Regions from separate parts of the Nocardia sp. NPDC060259 genome, predicted to be linked through region 4. Evidence: riboswitches for the same ligand, from Rfam matches in the RefSeq annotation. Region 4 holds a riboswitch; each other region holds the start of a gene.
The links. Region 4 has a riboswitch for S-adenosylmethionine ahead of ACFWF2_RS29270 (ABC transporter substrate-binding protein). Riboswitches for the same ligand answer to the same signal wherever they lie in the genome.
Positions count from the first base shown of each region.

Region 1: another riboswitch for S-adenosylmethionine. It lies ahead of ACFWF2_RS04020 (ABC transporter substrate-binding protein); the one in region 4 lies ahead of ACFWF2_RS29270 (ABC transporter substrate-binding protein).
Region 2: another riboswitch for S-adenosylmethionine. It lies ahead of ACFWF2_RS03960 (AfsA-related hotdog domain-containing protein); the one in region 4 lies ahead of ACFWF2_RS29270 (ABC transporter substrate-binding protein).
Region 3: another riboswitch for S-adenosylmethionine. It lies ahead of ACFWF2_RS17280 (aminotransferase class V-fold PLP-dependent enzyme); the one in region 4 lies ahead of ACFWF2_RS29270 (ABC transporter substrate-binding protein).

Region 1 covers NZ_JBHXAY010000005.1:78,980-83,595, reverse strand. Annotated here, with positions in the region: gene ACFWF2_RS04025 (ABC transporter permease) at 1-1,214, opposite strand, end outside; gene ACFWF2_RS04020 (ABC transporter substrate-binding protein) at 1,214-2,377, opposite strand; SAM riboswitch class IV at 2,419-2,535, opposite strand; gene ACFWF2_RS04015 (FMN-dependent NADH-azoreductase) at 2,755-3,381, shown strand; gene ACFWF2_RS04010 (MFS transporter) at 3,359-4,540, shown strand.
Region 2 covers NZ_JBHXAY010000005.1:69,487-74,102, forward strand. Annotated here, with positions in the region: gene ACFWF2_RS03940 (alpha/beta fold hydrolase) at 1-657, shown strand, start outside; gene ACFWF2_RS03945 (SMP-30/gluconolactonase/LRE family protein) at 659-1,618, opposite strand; gene ACFWF2_RS03950 (MarR family winged helix-turn-helix transcriptional regulator) at 1,733-2,182, shown strand; gene ACFWF2_RS03955 (SRPBCC family protein) at 2,240-2,695, opposite strand; SAM riboswitch class IV at 2,840-2,957, shown strand; gene ACFWF2_RS03960 (AfsA-related hotdog domain-containing protein) at 2,972-3,748, shown strand; gene ACFWF2_RS03965 (HAD family hydrolase) at 3,745-4,476, shown strand; gene ACFWF2_RS03970 (hypothetical protein) at 4,470-4,616, shown strand, end outside.
Region 3 covers NZ_JBHXAY010000041.1:49,774-54,389, reverse strand. Annotated here, with positions in the region: gene ACFWF2_RS17290 (YbaK/EbsC family protein) at 9-485, shown strand; gene ACFWF2_RS17285 (flavin reductase family protein) at 648-1,115, shown strand; gene ACFWF2_RS17280 (aminotransferase class V-fold PLP-dependent enzyme) at 1,146-2,462, opposite strand; SAM riboswitch class IV at 2,511-2,625, opposite strand; gene ACFWF2_RS17275 (AAA family ATPase) at 2,891-4,021, shown strand; gene ACFWF2_RS17270 (S8 family peptidase) at 4,045-4,616, shown strand, end outside.
Region 4 covers NZ_JBHXAY010000120.1:7,355-11,970, reverse strand. Annotated here, with positions in the region: gene ACFWF2_RS29275 (ABC transporter permease) at 1-941, opposite strand, end outside; gene ACFWF2_RS29270 (ABC transporter substrate-binding protein) at 944-2,563, opposite strand; SAM riboswitch class I at 2,580-2,674, opposite strand; gene ACFWF2_RS29265 (hypothetical protein) at 2,886-3,584, shown strand; gene ACFWF2_RS29260 (DUF6892 domain-containing protein) at 3,761-4,174, opposite strand; gene ACFWF2_RS29255 (lipase family protein) at 4,223-4,616, opposite strand, start outside.

The DNA of each region.
Region 1 (4,616 bases), on a different contig from region 4:
CACAGCGGCGCGGCCAGGATCGAGGAGATCACCGCGGCAAGCACACCGCCTGCCAGCGCCGCGGCGAGGAACGGCCAGTCGTGGTTCACCGTCAGGATGGCCGAGGTGTACGCGCCGATCGCGATCGGCCCTGCCTGTCCGATCACCAGTTGCCCTGCCGAGCCGGCCACCAGCGTCATCGAGACCGCGATGATGGCGTAGGCCAGGATCTGGGTGCCCACCACGATGGCGTAGTTGTTCGCGACCAGCGGCACGATCAGCGCCGCCACCGCGAACGCCCCGACCGCGTGCCACCATCGCACCCTGAGCTGCCTGCCGACACCGAGGAACGTGCCGGTGAGCGGTTCGGCGCTGATGGCGGGCGCCTTCGCCAGCAACCCACCGGGCCGCAGGACCAGGAACGCCACGAGGACGCCGAAGGTGATCAGATCGCGGTAGCCGTCGCCGAAGACATAGATCCCGAACGCCTCGAGAATGCCGAGCGCGAAGCCGCCGATCACCGCTCCGGGAATCGAGCCGAGACCGCCGATGGTGGCGGCGACGAAGCCGGTGAGCCCGGCGAGAGTGCCGCTGGTCGGCGAGATGTTCGAGTTGTACAGGCCGACGAAGATTCCCGCGAGCCCACCGAGCCCGGAGGCGATCGCGAAGGCGAGCACCTGGATGCGCGACACCCCGATGCCCATCTGGGCTGCCGCGTCCGGGTCCTGGGCGGTGGCGCGGATGGCCAGGCCGTACCGGCTGAACCGGAGGAACCCGGCCAGCCCGGCCATGACCGCCAGGGTGATCGCGAACATCACCAGATCGGAGGTGCCGAAGCGGACACCGCCGAGCTGGAAGTTGTTGGTGGGCAGCACCTGTGGGAACGGGCGCGTGTCCGGGCCGAACACGATCTGGGTCAGGTTCTCGATGATCAACCCGGCCGCGACCGTCGCCAGCAATGCCGCGATGGCGGGCGCCTTGCGCAGCGGGTGCACGGCCAGGACGTCGATGAGGACGCCGACCACCGCGGTGATCGCGACCACCGACACGATGGTCAGCCACAGGGGGAAGCCCTGTTCGGCGATCAGCCACCAGCCAAGGATCGACCCGAGCGCGAAGACGGCGCCGTGCGCGAAATTGATGACATTGGTGACGCCGAAGATGAGGGTGATGCCCACGGCGAGCAGCGCGTACGCGTTGCCGTGGACCACACCGGCGACGAGGGTGTCGAACATCAGCGATTGCCGGTCGGGACGAACTTACCGCCCGTCAGCACCAGTTCGCGCGGGCTCACGCCCTTCGGGCGGCGGGTCTCCTGATCGAACGCGAAGGTGCCGAGACCGATTCCGGTGAACCGGGTTTCGGTCTTCAGGCCGTCCAGGACGCCTTCGCGAGTGGCCCCGCCCTTCTTGGCCGCCTGCACCACCACATTCAGGGCGTCGTAGGCGTAGACATTGAAGTCACCGGGGTCGGTGTTGAACTTCGCGCGGAACTTGGTGACGAAATCCTGCACCTTCGGGTCGGGGTCGGCGGGGCTGAAGATGCCGTTGACGATGTCGCCCTCGGCCGCCGCGCCCGCCAGCGAGATGAACTGCGGGGTGTTCTGACCACCGAAGAACTGACCGGTGAAGCCGACGTCACGCAGCTGCTTGACCACCAGCGCGCCGTCGGGTCCGTAGCCCAGGTGCACGAACGCCTCCGGGTTCGCCTCGCGGCCCTTGATCAGGATCGGCTTCACATCGGTGGAGTCGGGCAGAATCGGCGAGGAGTAGACGATCTCCACGCCCTTCTGCTTGGCGAACTTCTCGAAGAACTGGAATGCCTGCTTGCCCCAGTCGGTTTCGAGGTAGACCACCGAGACCTTCTTGGCCTTCTTGCTCACCCACTCGGCATTGCGCTCCTGGAACACGTCGAGGGTGATCGACGGGCTCCACGAGTAGGCACCGGCCTTGGTGAAGTCCACCGCGGAGTTGGTGAAGCCGTACTGGACGAGCTTGCCGCGGTTGTAGATCGGCGACGCGGCGATCGACGCCGGGGAGGAGAAGTCGCCCAGCTCGGCGATGATCGAGGAGTCGTCGACGAACTTGGTGGCGATCGGCACCGTCTGCTTGGGGTCGGATTGCGAGTCCTCCCACTTCAATTCGACCTTGCGGCCGTTGATGCCGCCCGCGGCGTTGATCTCGTCGAGGGCGAGGTCGAAGCCCTGCTGCCACAACCGGCCGTACTCGGCGGACGGACCGGTGCGCGGACCGGAGACGCCGAAATACACCGGGCCGTCCGCGGAACCACCGCCGCCCGCGTCGCTGCAACCGACCACCGCGGCCGCCACACTCACCGCGGCCAGCGCACCCGCCACAATCTTGAAACGACGGCGCGAGCCGATCGAGAACTTGCTCATTGATGATTTCCTTCGAATCCGGACGCCAGGGAACCCCGGGCATTCAGCGCTTGCGCTCTCTTTTTCGAGAGCGCCTGGTCGTCACCCGGGGCACCCCACCGCCAAGCGAGGGTTGCCGATCAGCGAGCCGGGGCTCGAAATTGCTGATACTCGTGACCGTGGGAGGAAATGTAGCAGCAGGTCCGGGCGCCACGATCGTGTTCGATACCGTTCCGGGACAGCCGGATACAGCCCTAGCTGCGGCATCGGCGCGCCGCGGGTTTGCGATCAGCTCGAGACAAAAGGCCGCGCCGGGCGGTCGGGAATCACGGCGGGGATCAGCGCAGCGTGCGACAAATCATTGTCGCGGGTCCGCGGGCTCGGTACTGCTATTCCCCATGACCACTCTGCTGCACATCAATGCCTCCGCACGCGGCGAATTCAGTCAATCTCGCGCCATTGCACAGACTTTCATCGAAACGCTCGCCGCGAAGGATTCCGGCTTGCAGGTCGACACGCTCGACCTGTTCGACGCGGGACTGCCCGAATTCGGCACCGATGCGGCCGCGGCCAAACTGGCCGTGTTCACCGGGTCGGAGCAGACGCCGGAACAGGTCGCCGCCTGGGAGCAGGCACGCGCCGTGTTCGACCGGTTCGCCGCCGCCGATCTGTATGTCGTCAACATCCCGATCTGGAACCACGGGGTGCCCTACATCCTCAAGCAGTACGTCGACATCGTCACCCAGCCCGGGTGGGCGTTCGGCTTCGATCCCGAGGTCGGCTACACCGGCCTGCTCGACGGCAAGCGGGCCGTCACCGTGTACACCAGCGGTGTGCACCAGCCGGGCGTGCCGATCCAGTTCGGCAACGACTTCGCCACCCCGTTCGTGCAGGACTGGCTGCGATTCATCGGCGTGAAGGACGTCGCCGAGATCCGCTTCGCCCCGACCGTGCTCACCGAGGACCCGCAGGTCGGCTTCGCCGCGGCCAAGGAACGTGCGCGTGAGCTCGCCGGCGACTACTGAGACGTGGGCGCCGACCGGGCGCACCGTCGCGACGATCTGCGCCGTCGGCATTCTCGTCGTCGGGCAGTTGTACGTGGTGCTTCCGGTCCTGGGCGATCTGGCCGCGGCGTGGGGCACCTCCCGCGCCGCGGCGACCTGGACGACCACCGCGTTCGGGCTGGCCTACGGCGCCGGATTCCTGGTGACCGGGCCGCTGTCGGACCGGTGGGGGCGCAGGCCCGTGATCGTGACCGGCCTCGCCGCGACCGCGGTGTCCACGCTGGTGGTGATCACCGCACCGAACCTCGGCGCCGGACTCGCCGCCCGGATTCTGCAAGGACTCACCGCGTCCTTCTTCGCCCCCGCGGCCTTCGCCTACCTCGCCGAGCGCATCGCTCCCGCCCGACGCGTCTTCGCCCTGACCTGCCTGACCAGCTCTTTCCTCGGTGCGGGCGTGATCGCGCAGGTGCTGGCCCAGGTCATCGACGACGTGTTCGGGTGGCGGGCGGTATTCGTCACCGGTGCACTGAGTTTCACGGTGTCGGCCGTGGTGCTGCACGCCGTCCTCGAGCCGGGCAAGCGCCGGGCCGCGGCATCGGCGGGCACAGTGTTCACCGCGTTCGCCACCCTGCTGCGCACCCCGCGCCTGACCCTGCTCTACCTGAGCTGCCTCGCCGTCCTCGGCTCCTTCGTCGGCATCTACACCGGCGTCCAGCTGGCGCCGCCTGCCGGCGCCGGTGCCGGCGGTGCCGCACTGCTCGCACTGCGAGCCAGCGCGATCCCGGCCATGATCGCGATCCCCCTGCTGGCCACCAGATTGGCGGCGATCAATCCGGAACTGCGCCTGATCAGCGCACTCGCCGCGGCAGGCGCGGCCGCAGGCATCACTGCCGTCCCCTTGGGCGGCCTCTGGGTCGCCGCCTGGCTTTTCGTCTTTGTCGCCTCGGTCGCCATCGCCGCTCCCGCAGCCGTCCAGGCGATCGCCGCCCGGGCAGGCGAAGCCAGAGGCGCGGCCACCGCCCTCTACACCTTCGCCCTGTTCCTCGGCGCCGCCACAGGCCCCCAGCTGACCAACCTGGTCGCAGGCAACGGTTTCACCGCCGTGGCACTGGTCATCGCCGCCCTCGGATTCACCGGGTCCACCCTGGCTTTCGCATCAACCAAACTGCGTACCAGGTGATCGGGCCGCTCGAGCCCTAATGGATCACGCCCGGCTGTCAGCCATGGACCGGATATGACAATTTGGTTATACTGAG
Region 2 (4,616 bases), on a different contig from region 4:
AGGGTGGATGTCCGCGATCAAGGCGCGGAATCCGGTGATTTCACGGCCGCGGCCCGGACCGCCCCGATCCTCGCACTGCTCGGCGAGCTCGACCTGTCGCAGGTCACGGTGGTCGGACATTCGTTCGGCGCCGAGATCGCCCTCGAGCTGGCTGCGGTGTCGCCGCGGGTGGCCCGCGTGGTGGTGATCGGCCAGGCGCCGGACTACCACGCCGCCAGCATCCCGACCGCCGCCAAATGGGTGGTCCGCCCGTGGACGGTGCGGCTGGCGCAGCGCTGGACACCAAGCCTGGTGATCCGCCTGGCCAACCGGACCGTGTTCGCGCCTCGCTTCCGCTACGACTCCGCGCCCGGCCTTGCCGACGCGATGGTCCGCGATTTCCGCGCCGCCGTCCCCGCCGGCCTCGCCTACGCCGTCGGTGCACGGGCCGACGACTTCGCCGCGCGCCCGCTCGACGAGCGGGTGGCCGCACTCGACCTGCCGGTCCTGGCCGTCCACGGCAGACACGACCTCCTCTACGACAGCGCGGCCACCCTGGACAGATACGCCGCGGCGGGCGCGCGCACCCACCTCGTCGAGCACGCAGGCCACTCGCCGCAGGTCGAGCAGCCGGACGAATTCGTCGCCGTCCTCAGGGAATTCGTCGGCGAGGCCTGACTCAGAACCCGTCGACGGCCGACACCACGAACGTTCCCGGCGCGCCCGCATCGCCCATCGGCCCGCCCTTGTCGAACTGTGACGACACGATCAGCGCCCGATCGCCCGAGTGCACCATCGTCGTGGGGATATTCAGTGCGGGATCATGGAATTCGCGATCACGCGTCGCCGCGTCGCCGCGGTCGCTGACGGTCCAGCGGCTGATGGTGTTCTCGGTGTTGTGGACCACCCACAGGGTGTTGTCGCGCAGTTCCATGCCGTCGCCGTGGCGCACGTCGCCGCCGGTCAGCGCGACCTTGCGGATCGGCTCGGCGCCGGTCAGGTCGATCCGGTACAGCTCGCCCGCCGACATCGCGACGACGAGCAGATACGTCCCTGCCGGATCGGCGACGATGCCGTTCAGTTCGAAGGTCTTCGCGTCGCGCGGTCCGAGCACCGGACCCAGGTCGTAAGCGACCCCCAATTCGCCACGGCCCGTGGCCACTTGGTCCGGGGTGACCCGATAGACGACATTGCGGACACTGTCGGTCAGATAGGCGCTCCCGTCGGCCCCGAAGTCGAGATCGTTGACGAAACGCGGAGCGGCGCCCGCCACCTCGAACCGGGCCAGCAGCGCGCGGGAGCCGATGTCGTACACCGCGACTCCCACACCCGAATCGATCACCCACAGCCTGCCGTCCCGGTCGACCCGCACGCCGTTGGTGGTCTTACGGCCGTCCGCGCCGGCGGGCAGGAACACTTCCGCGCGCTCGGCTCCCGCGGCCGCCCGATAGACCGTGCCGTCGGCGAACGAGCCGACGTAGCTGTCACCGGAGCGGGCGTCAAGCGCGATGCCCTCGGGGTACACAGCGTTGCCGGGCAGCTCGAAGGCGGTGCGAAACGTGGGCGTGGCGTCGGTTCCGCACGCCGTCGCGGACAGACAGGCGACGGCCATGGCGATGGTGGCGCTGGACCTGATCATGATGAAGCCTCTCAGTGATGTAATGCCAGACATCAAACGATGGGCAGAAATGTAGATTAGAGTTCTAATGATCGTCAAGGGCATTACGTGATGACGGGCGGATACCATGCACGCATGACGTCCATGCCCGCCGCCGAGAGGCTCGGCACGTATATCAAGCGCGCCGAGCAGGCCCTGATCGCGGCGAAGACCGCCGCGCTGAAGCCGGCCGGGCTGACGGTCCCGCAGTACAGCGCCCTGCTGCACCTCGCGGAGAACCCCGGCATCTCCGCCGCGGCGCTGGCCAGACTGGCGGGGGTGACGCCGCCGACCATGAACACCGTCCTGACCAACCTCCAGGACCGTGGCCTGGTCGAGCGCACGCCGCACGAGTGGCACAAGAACGTGCTGGAGACCCGGCTGACCGAGGCAGGCCGGGAGGTGACCGCCGCGGGGGACGTGAACGCGGTCGCGGTGGAGCGTGACCTCGCGGCCCGGTTCACCGCCGAGGAGCTCGCGACGGTGACGGCTCTGCTCACGCGCACGGCGGAGGCTCTGGAGGAGATCAGGCAAGACCTGCCGTGACCCCGAAACGACGAGAGCCCGCCGGAAGATCCGGCGGGCTCTCGAGGTGTGTGCGGGTCAGCGCTCCGCGACAGCCTTGACCTTGCTGAGGGTTTCGTGCATGCCCGCGACCAGGTCGGCCTCGAACTTCTCCTCGCCGCCGAGGGCGACCTTGATCGTCCCGCGCAGCCACGCGGGCACGCCCTTGACGGGGTCGACGGTGCGGGTCTCGACAACGCGGGTGCCGGTAGCGGTCGGTTCGAGCTCGTAGCGCCACACCGTGCGGTTCTCGTTCATCCGGAACGCGATGGACTTGTTGGGCTCGTAGCTCACGATGCGCGAGGTGGTCGGGTACACCTTCCAGCCGACCTTGTTCAGATTGACGGTGTAGGCGCCGTCGCGGACCCCACCGACGGCGATCATCTTCAGCGTGGTCGGGCTGAGCTCGGGCATGCGGCGCAGGTCGGCCAGGATCGACCACACCTTCTCCGGCGCTGCGGCGATGTCGATGCTGGCTTCGAGATTGTTCGGCAACGGTGCCTCCGGGATGGGTGTGACGGACTGTCACGCACAGCATAGGCATCGTCGACCAGGGGATCTTCCGCCTGTGGTCGGATTTTTCGCAGCGTGGTCGCAACACTGTTCAAAAGGTTTGCGGCCGAATAATTTTCGTTCGACGGTCACGAGTTCCAGCTTCGAGCCCCGGCTTGCTGGGCGGCAACCCTCCATCGGCGGCGGGGTGCTCCGGGTGACGACCGGATGGCGGGGGAGTTCCCACCCGCCATAAGCGTCCTTCTGAAGGGTTCATCCATGTCTGTTGTCCAACTCGACTCCACCACCCGTGCCCCGGAAACGGTGGCGACCACGTTCGTCGTGGTGGCCGACCGGTTTCTCGGTATCTCCGCGGACGACCGGGTGCACACCGTGTCGGGCCTCGTCGCCCTGTTGCGCAGCGGCCGCCTGGCCGATCGGGAGTTGACGGTGCACTTGGGGCAGGGCATCACCCGGCACGATCTCGACTACCTCGACCATGTCGCGCAGACCGCGGGGGCCGGGTTGCGGGTGGTCGGGGAGATCGCCGAGCCCGCCCGCCGCCATCACGTGCACAAGTACCAGCACTCCAATGTGCTGCTGGCCGGGCTGACCAGGGAAGCCGAGAACCTCTTCCGCGCCGATCTGCGCCTCGACAGCGACAACGAACTGCTGCTCGACCATCAGACCGGCGAGCACGTGCAGGGCATCGTGGTGATCGAGGCGGTGCGCCAGCTGTTCCTGGCCGCGTTCGAACTCGAGTACGGCGTGCGCAGGCCGCAGGAGCACTTCTACATCGTGTGGAACAACGTGGACCTGCGGTTCACCTCGTTCCTGTTCCCGCTGCCCGCGACCCTGCACGCCCGGCTCACACCGGTCTCGGTGGACGACCCTGGCAAGCTGCAGTTCGTCATCGAGACCGAGGTGCGCCAATTCGGCAAGACCGTGGCCGACTCGCGCGTCGAGTTCACCGCGCTGCCCAACGAGCGCATCGCGCAGATCGAGCGGGCCAAGGCGGCCAAGGCTGTCACCGCGCACCTGGCGGAGTCGGCATGAGCGAGCGGCGAGCAGGCGCCGGCGCGGCGTTCTTCGATGTCGACGAAACACTGATCACCGTCAAGAGCATGTTCGCGTTCCTGCGGCACTGGCTCGCCGAGAACGGTGACGACGGCGGCGAGTACGCGCGCATCACCGACGAGATCAAGGAGCGCGCGGCGGCGGGAACCCCGCGCGAGGAGATCAACCGCCACTACTACCGGGTCTATCGCGGAGTCGAGTACGCCGCGCTCGCGGAATCGGGGAAGCGCTGGTTCGGCGCCTTCGCCGCCGACGGTGCGCCGTTCTATCTCGACACCCTGGAAGCTCTGCGCGCACATCATGATTCGGGTGTGCGCACGGTGCTGCTATCCGGGTCGTTCGCGCCGGCGATCGCCCCGGTGGCGGACGCGGTGGGCGCCGATCACATCATCGCCACCGAACCGGTGCTCGACGAACATGGCGTGCTGACCGGCGAGGTGCACCGCCCGATGATCGGCGAGGCCAAAGGCGAAGCGGTGGTGGCCTACCTCCGCGAACACGGCATCAGCCCCGACGACACCTGGGGTTACGGCGATCACAGCACGGACCTGCCGTTCCTGTGGATCGTCGCGCACCCCTTCCACCGCGGCGACGACCCGCACCTGCTTGCCGCCGCGACCGCAGCCTGGCGCAGGCTCGGTGACCGGGTCGGCGACGCGAACGGCACCGAAATCGCCGACGATCGAAAGGTGGTGTCCGCATGGTGAAACGACTCTACGACCTGACGCCGACCACGCAGGGCCCGCTGTATCCGCCCAGTGAAATCGTGGACGCCGATGGCAATTTCCTCGTCGTCGGTTTCCTCAACGAAGCGGGCCCAGACGGCACGGTGACGCGTCGATGGGGA
Region 3 (4,616 bases), on a different contig from region 4:
TGGATCTCATGCGCAGGTCGTCTCTTCCGGCGGTCGCATGCCGCGTCGCCGATACCCTCATCGCCCGCGGGCATCACGGCGTCATCGTTTCCCCCGAGACGCCAGCCCCCACCGCGGCCGATGCCGCTCGGGCCATGGGCGCCCACCCCACCGCGATCATCACTTCCCAGGTCTTCCTCCTCGACAACGACCCGGTCCTGATCCTGGTCGCCTGCCATCACCAGGTCGATCTGAGCCGCACCGGCAAACGCCTGGAAGGCACCCTGATCCCCGCCCCCACCGCCCTGGTGGAGCGCATCACCGGCCAGCACATCGACGGCACCGCCCCCGTCGGCCACCCGACGAACCTCCCCACCTGGGTCGACACCGCCCTCGCCGCCCACCCCGAGGTCTGGGCTGCAGGCGGCCACCCGAACACGGTGTTCCGCACCAACTTCCGCGAACTCGTCCGCATCACCGCCGGCCTGCCGATCGAGATCGACTGAGGTCGGCCGCGCGCGATGTGCGTCAACCGGGCAGAAGGGCCCCTGTGCGAGGTTCCGGCGCGGGCGTAGTTTGGGGCGGTGAGTGAAGTGCGACGAACCCCGGCCGAGCTGGTGGTCCCCGATGATCTGAGCGGGATCACCGCCGAGCAGTACCGGGAATCGATGCGGCACTATCCGGCCGGAGTCACCGTGGTGACCATCGGCGCCGAGACCGGCCCGGTGGGCTTCACGGCGACGTCGTTCGCCTCGCTCTCCCTGGAACCACCCCTGGTGTCGTTCAACATCGCCCACACCTCGTCGAGCATCGACGCACTGCGCGCCGCCGACTCGGTCGTCATCCACTTCCTCGGCGAACACCAGCACCACCTCGCCCACCGCTTCTCCCGCACCGCCGCCGACCGCTTCACCGACCGCTCCCTGTGGACCACCCTCGACACCGGCGAACCGGTCCTGCACGGCACCCCCCTCTGGCTCCGCACCACCCTCCACCAACTCATCGACATCGGCGACCACACCCTCGCGGTCGGCCTGGTCACCCGAGTCCACGACCAAACCCACGAATCCCCCACCGCCGCCCCCCTCCTCTACTACAACGGCAAATACCACCGCCCCACCGCCCTCGACACCTGATCGGGTGGGGCGGCGGGCGACGGCGAGAACTCAGCCGATGAGGCAGGGGGCGGCGCCTGCGGGGGAAGCGGCGGTGAGGGGGCGGGTTTCGGGGGTGGGGTTCCAGAGGCCTTCGGTGGTGGTGTAGGTCCAGGTTGGGCCGGATTCGGTGAGGGTGGCGATGGCCGTGATCAGGCGGTCTACGTCGGTGGTGGTGGTGCCGAGGCCGATGCTGGCGCGGAGGGCGGCGTCGAGGCCGAGGCGGGTGAGGAGGGGGTGGGCGCAGAAGCGGCCGTCACGGATGCCGATGGCGTGTTCGGCGGAGAGGTAGGCGGCGACCTGGCCGGGGGCGTAGCCGGCGACGGTGAAGGCGACGATGCCGACGCAGTCGGGGCTGTCGGACCAGATGCGGACGATGTCCACGCCGGGAATCGCGGCCAAACCGTCGCGCAGACGGTCGGCCAGGAAGCGTTCGTTGGCAACGAGTTCGGTGGGATCGATGGCGGCCAGCGCGTCACAGGCGGCGGCGATCGCGGCCGCGCCGAGCACATTCGGCGAGCCCGCCTCGTGCCGCTGCGGCGCCGCGGCCCACTCGACCTGTTCCACACCGACTTCGCGCACCGCGCCACCACCGGCCAGGTACGGCTCGCCCGCGTCGAGCCAGTCCCGCCTGCCGACCAGCACACCGGCGCCGAACGGCGCGTACAGCTTGTGCCCGGAGAAGGCGAGATAGTCGATCCCGTTCTCACGCAGCGAAATCCGGCGATGCGGGGCCAACTGCGCCGCGTCGACGAGAATCCGCGCGCCGCACAAGTGGGCGATGGTGGCCAGCCGCTCCAGCGGCAGCACCTCACCGGTGACATTGGACGCCCCGGTCACCGCGAGCAATGCGGCGGGCTTGCTGCACAATTCGGCGACGACCCGCCGGATCGTCTCCTCGACGGTGTCGGCCGCCCGCACGACCCGACGACCGTGCGCGGTCCACGGCAGGAAGTTCGCGTGATGCTCGATATCGAGCACGACGGTCTCGCCGGGCACGCAGCCTGCCAGCAGGTTCAGCGAATCGGTGGTGTTGCGGGTGAACACGACGACCTGGTCGTCACACGCGTCGACGAACCGGGCGACGGCGCCACGCGAGGCCTCGTAGCACTCGGTGGAGATCCGCGAGGCGTAGCCCGCGCCGCGGTGCACGCTGGCGTAGTACGGCAGCAGCTGCGAGATCCGGTCGGTGACCTGCCGCAACGCGGGCGCGCTCGCCGCGTAGTCGAAGTTGGCGTAGGTGCTTGTGCCGCCCTGCACGAGCGGAACCTGCAGGTCGGCGCCGGACACGGCGGCCAGGGCACAGGTGGGGTCGATTACTGCGGTCATGACGAAATCCCGTCGGCTCAGGGACTCGTTCCCGAAAAGGGTGCTGCGAGTCCGCGCTTGCCGCGCCCACTGCGGACGGCGGCCTGGTCGTCACCCGGAGCACCCCACCGCGGAGGAGGGTTGCCGACCAGCTAGCCGGGGCTTGTCGCTGGTACTCGTGACCTGTTGACGAGAGTGACAGACGATCCAGGGAGCTGTCAACCACCACCATCGGCACGCCCGAACCGACAGGAATCGCCGACGCCGGGTCGCCACGCAACTAGCATCCGACGAAGGCGACGGCTACGCCGACGACTCGGCAGATCAACGTGGCGCTGCGGGTGGGTTCTGATGTCAAACCGGTACACAAGGGGTGAACTTTGCCCGCGATGGACGCCGTACGATCGAGTGAACCGAAATCAGTCCATGCCTTCGATCGGAAGAACACCATGTCACACGCCCTGAGCTCCACACCGGCGGACGTGAACGCCGATCTAGCAGACGAATTCGTCCACCTTGCTCGGTTGGCGATGGCAGGCCGCGAACAGGACGTCACCATGTTCGTCCGCCGCGCCGCGCGCCGGCATCGCACCGACTGCCCCGAGCTCGCCGAGGCCCTGATCGGACTGCTCAGACAGAACCCGACGCGGGCCAATCCGCTACGCGCCGAACTCGATACGCCGATCCCCGTCGACGGCGACAGCCGCCTGCCGCTGCTGCGGGTCGTGCCGCCCGGCGCCACCGCGGAGGTGCCGATCCTGCCCGCCGAGACCTACCGGGTGCTCACCCAGATCGTCGACGAACGCAAGCAGGCCGACCGTCTCGCCGCCGCCGACCTCACCCCGGCGCGCAGCCTGCTCTTCGTCGGTCCGCCCGGCGTCGGAAAGACCATGGCCGCGGCCTGGCTCGCCCATCAGCTGGAGTTGCCGCTGGTGGTGCTCGACCTGGCCACGATCATGAGCAGCCTGCTCGGCAAGACCGGCACCAACCTGCGCCACGCCATCGACTACGCCAAGCAACGACCCTGCGTGCTGCTGCTCGACGAACTCGACGCGATCGCCAAGCGCCGCGACGACGACCGCGATGTGGGCGAGCTGAAACGCCTGGTCACGGTGCTGCTGCAGCAGATCGACGACTGGCCGTCGGGCGCCGGTCTGGTGATCGGCGCGACCAACCACGCCGAGCTCCTCGACCCGGCCGTGTGGCGGCGCTTCGACGTCACCGTCGGCTTCGAGCTGCCGGAGACGACGCAGCGCGGTGAGGCGATCCGCCGCTTCGCAGGCCAACCGCTACCCGATGCCGCCGTCGACGCCGTCGCCATCGCGTCGAAAGGCTTGTCGTTCAACGATATCGAGCGCACGATGCTGCGGTTGCGGCGTCGTTGCGTGCTCGATGACCAGCCGCTGCCGGACTTGATGGCCGAGCATTCCGCGCGTCTGGTAGCTGAACTTTCGCGGACCGATCGGTTACAGCTGGCACAGACCCTGGTCGGCATGTCAGGCTTGTCTCAGCGCCAGATCAGCGCGCTGACGGGGGTGTCGCGCGATACCCTCCGTGGCTTCACGCACCGACGGCAATAACGTGCTCGCTGGGGGGATTTCGGGTGGCCGGACCGCGATTTCTGATCGGCTTCGGTGAGCGGCTGACCGCGCCGATCGCCCCCGGCAGAGGCGGTGATTCGCCGCAGCCGCCGTATACGGTCGCGCAGGCGCGGGTCCGGCTCGCGCCGATGGTGCGCGCGGCGAGCGAGAGCGCGGTGGCGCTGCCCAGGGTCGCCTGCCCGGACGACGAGACCGTCACCGCGGTCACTCTGCATCCGCAGTATGTGTCCACAAGCGGTTATCCCACCAGGCTTCTCGCGTCGATGGAGTTCGACCCGCTGGGCAGCAGGCCGGTGACGGTCGTACCGGACGGCCATGCGCCGCGAGCCAGCACGCTGCTGTTTCTCGCGACGACCCGCGCCAACCTGCGGCTGCTCGCCACTCGCATCTGCGCCGAGACTCCGTTGCGCGCCGCCGAACACGGCATCGTCAGCTTGGCCGAGTTCCGCCTCAACTCCTCCGCCGATCGGCTGAGACTGACTGCCGCCCAGCCGGATTCGGAGACCGTGGCCGAGCTGGTCCTGCACTCCGGCCGTGACATCGCCCTGCAGGGCCTGCTCGACTACTCCCGCGA
Region 4 (4,616 bases):
TGCCACCTGCTACCGGTGATCCGTGGATCGAGCAGGGGATACAGCAGATCGACCGTCAGATTCACGACGACGAAGATCAGCGCCGACAGCAGCACCACGCCCTGCACGACGGGGATGTCCTGGTTGAGCACGGAGGTCTGGGTCAGCCTGCCGACACCGGCGCGGGCGAACACCGATTCCACCACCACCGACCCGGCCAGCACGGTGCCAACCAGCACACCGGCGATGGTGAACGCGGGCACGCTGGCCAGCCGGGCGACGTGGCGCCGCTGCACCCACCACCGCGAGGCGCCCTTGGCGAGCGCGACCTCGGTGAACGGCTGCCGCCAGGTCTGTTCCAGCCCGGCGGCGAGTACCTGGGCGATCACCGCACCGATCGGCAGTGCCAGGGTGAGCGCGGGCAGCAGGGTCCCGCGCAGTCCCGTCCCGCCGAAGGCCGGAAACCAGTGCAGCCGAAACGAGAACAGCTGCAACAGGATCAGACCGGTCCAGAACGTCGGCACCGAAACAGCCAGCGGTGGTAGGGCACTGAGCGTATTGCGCAGCCACGGCCGCCGCGTGTAGGTGGCGGCGAACGCCAGTGCGGTGCCGCCGATCGCGGCGAACACCAGGGCTAGCAGCGCCAATCCGAGAGTCGGGGGCAGGGCGTCGCCGAGCGCTTCGGTCACGGGCTGACCGGTGCTGATGGACCGCCCGAGGTCACCGCTGACCGCATTGCCGAGCGCGGTCACATACTGCTCCCACAGCGGCTTGTCCAAGCCGTAGCGGGCCTGCAGTTCCGCGATCGCCACCTTGTCGACGACGGTGCCGGGCCCACCGCCGTCGGCGGCCATCGACACCGGATCCGCAGGCAGCAGGTAGAGCACGACGAAGGAGATGGTGAACGCCGCCCACAACACCCAGATCGCCTGCAGTATCCGGGAACCCACGTATCGGCTCATGATCAGCGCCCGCTCAGCCAGGTGTCGAAGAACTGCAGCCGGGCCGAGGCCTCGAACTTCAGATCCTGGGTGGTCGCGGCCGCGCCGATCGCCTGGGACAGCTCGACGGTGGGGATGTAGAGGCCGTTGTCGAGGATCTGCTGCTGCGCGGTCTTGATCAGCGTCGCCCGTGCGGCCGGATCATTGGCGGCCAGCTGCTTGTCCAGGGTCTCGTCCAGCGCCGGGATCGGTCCGCGGGCATTGAGGTTGCGACCGGTGATCGAGAAGGACGTGCGCAGGATGTCGCCGTCGGCGCGGGTGGAATTGCCGTAGGTGGCGTCGTAGTCCTTGGAGTTCATCTTGGCGGTCCACTCCGGCAGCGACACCAGGTCGAGTGTCAGGTCGACGCCCACCTGGCGAAGCTGCTGCTGCACCAGCTCCAGGATCGCCTGGTTGCCCGCGAACACCTGGCTGAACGTCACCGAGAAGCTCAGGCGCTCACCGTTCTTCGTGCGGATGCCGTCGGCGCCGGAAACCCAGCCTGCCTGGTCGAGAATCGACTTCGCCTTGGCCGGGTCGTGGGGAAGTTGTGCCGAGAGATCCGCGTACGCGGGTGTCGCCGAGGCAAGCGTCGAGGTCGCGACCTTGAACTGCGGGCCGAGCACGGTGTCGACGAGCTGCTTGCGGTCCAGCGCCGGCAGCAGTGCCTGGCGCACCGCCGGATCGCGCAGCGGGCCACGAGTCACGTTGGGGTGCAGGCCGAACGGCGTGCCGGGGTTGGACGTGGACAGCACCTGGCCGCCGACGGCCTCGATCTGCGGTGCGTCCTGGGGCAGCGCGTCACTGATCGCGTCGAGCTGACCGGAGACGAGACTGCCGGTGCGCACCCCGGATTCGGGGACGACGGTGAACTCGATCCGGTCCAGGTACGCCTCGCCCTGATGCCCGAATACCGCCGATCCCCAGTGGTATCCGGCCCGCTTCGCCAGCGTCACCGAGACGTCCTGCTTGTAGCCGGCGTAGGTGAACGGCCCGCTGCCGATATTGTCGCCTGCGCACCTGGCCTCGGCCGGTTTGGCATTGGTCGCCTTGGCGAGTATTCCGAGCTGTGGTGTGGAGGAGGCCTGCAGGAACTGCGCGTTGGGCTGGCTGAATTCCACTCGGGCGGTGAGCTTGTCGACCGCGGTCGTGCCGACGTAGTTGGTGAGGTAGCTCGTGCCGAGCGGCGCCTTCGCGCCACCGAGTTTCACGATCGCGTCGAAGGTGTCGCGCACCGAGTCCGCGGTGACCGGCGTGCCGTCGCTGAAGGTGACGCCGTCGGCGAGCGTGAACGTGAACACCTTCGCGTCGGAGCTGACCTCCCAGCTGGTGGCCAGCCACGGCGTGATCGCGCCGGTCTTCGGGTCCTGATCGGTGAGCGAGTCGACGATCTGACGGGCGACGTAGATGGACTGGTTCGAGCCCGCCTGCGCCGGATCCGAGCACGACGGCGCCTGCGACAGGCCGTAGCGCAGCGTGCCGCCGGGCTGGGGCGGACCGGCCTGCCCACCCGAGCCTGCGCTGTCGCTACCGCACGCGACCACGGAGGTGGCGACGGCGAGAACGCCGGCGACAGCGGCGAGACGATGACGGGGACCGATCACGGGGTGCACTTTCTTCCTTCCATCGAACCCGGCGGAAGCACCCACACCCGGGGAACGGGCGGGTTGCTGCGACGTCGTCGAGCCGGGTCTCTCGGTCGCTCTGGATGGTTGTGACCGGCCGCAGGGGCCGGTACCGAATCAGCATGTGGCACTGGCGGGATCCTTCACAACGGTAAGGATCAGCGTGAGCGCAGAGCTTGGAACGCGGGGCGTACTCGGGCACACTGTGCGACGCGCCGACGGCTCGGTGCCATTCACCTGCGCGGATTACGCCCGGTACGGGAGTAGCGTCGGATGTCTTCGCGTCCATGAGGAGTGCGCCGTGACCGAGCCGCGTCGTTTCACCACACTGACCACGCTGGCGGCCTGTGCCGCCGCGCTGCTACTGGCCGCGCCTACCGCGGCGGCGGCGCCCGAGGTAACCAGGGATGCGCCGGCGGCGCAGACGGCGGCTCCGGGCGACCTGCTCGGCGCGTATCAGACCGTCGTCGACACCCTCGAAGCGCTCGGCGTCCAGCCGTTCCTGTATCCGACGGTCGCCGCGAACTGCGCCGGTGACGACCTCGGCCTGATCCCCGCCGTCGCGGGTGCGGTCCCTGGCCCGTGGCCGGCGAATACCGTCCAGGTCCCCGGCCTCGACCTCACCGCCGTGAAGTCCGGCCAGACGATGTTCACCTTCCTGCCCTACGGCCTGTCGCCGGACACGGCCACCACCAAGACCTCCGGCATGCAGGTGGCCTGGCTCAACATCAGCACCGGCCGCGGTGGTCTGGCCTCGATGGGCTCGATCACCGACATCGTCCGCGCGATGGTCCCGCCCGAGGTACCCGTCGAACTGCGCCCCCTCGCCGAAACCGCCATCCGCGACTTCCTGTTCACCGCCATCCCCGTCGGCGGAGTGCGGGCGGTCCCCGTCGACACCGGCCACGGCACCGTCCTGGCCGCCGTCTTCGGCACCACCGACAACGCGGGCCGCTCCTGCTTCTTCTTCCCGACCGTCGGGATCACCGAAGTCCCCTGATCGTCTCAGTCCGCCCGCGCCGCTCGACGTTCTCGGCATGGACCTCTCCGCTGCCGTCGCCTGGCGAGGTCATGGGGCATGGCGGGCGGCCAGTCCCGATGCCAGATGACGTGGCCGCTCTCGCTGCCCCCGACTACACGGCCATGCGCGACTCACTCGAAACCACCCACCGGGACTTACCAGCCGTGCACCGCCACGCCGCGTGCCCGCAGCGCACCGACCACACTGCGCCACTCCTCGTTGTCCTGTGCCTTGAAACCGTTGAAGATCACCAGCTCGGTCAGCGCGGGCAGAGCGGCGATGACACCGACGTCACGATTCTGGATGCCCGAATCCAGTCTGAGGCGCTGTAGCCTGGTCAACCCCGCAAGCGGGGCGAGACTGGTGGCTTCGACCATCGAGTTGAGATCGAGATCTTCGAGTGCCGCACAGTAGGCGATCCCGTCCAGGTTCGTGATCGAGAAATGCCTGCCGAAGTGCCACCACCCGGGGTAGAGCTGATAGACCTCACGATCGCCGTCCAGACACAGGTCAGTCTCGTCGAGCAGCGCGAGTCGAAGGTTGCGGTCAGCCAGTTCGATAATCGCCATCAGCGAAGCGTACGGGCCCCGGAGCCTCGACCAGCATGGTCCCAGATCTCAGCAGGCGACGGGCGCAGGCTCTCCGCGAACCCGTCCGTCGAGCCACTGCAGTACCGCGGGGGCGCCCGCGACAGCCGCGGACAAATGCTCGACCGAGGGCACCCACAGCGTCTGCAACCGTACCCCCGCCGCGCACCAGCGGCGGTTGGTGTTGTTGATGGCGTCGACCGGAATCAACGGGTCGGTCGGCGAATGCCATTCGAACATAGGTATTTCCGGTACCCCGGCGTAGAGCTCCAGACTGTTCTGCTCCACCACCGACCGGGCGTCGGGGCTGTCGAAGATCGAGGAGTTGGTGACGTACTCGCGAGCGCTGCCGTTGGCGCCCATGGCGAGGATGGTGTTGGTGCAGCTGTTGGCCATTGCGTCACGAAGTGCGAGGCCACGCGGA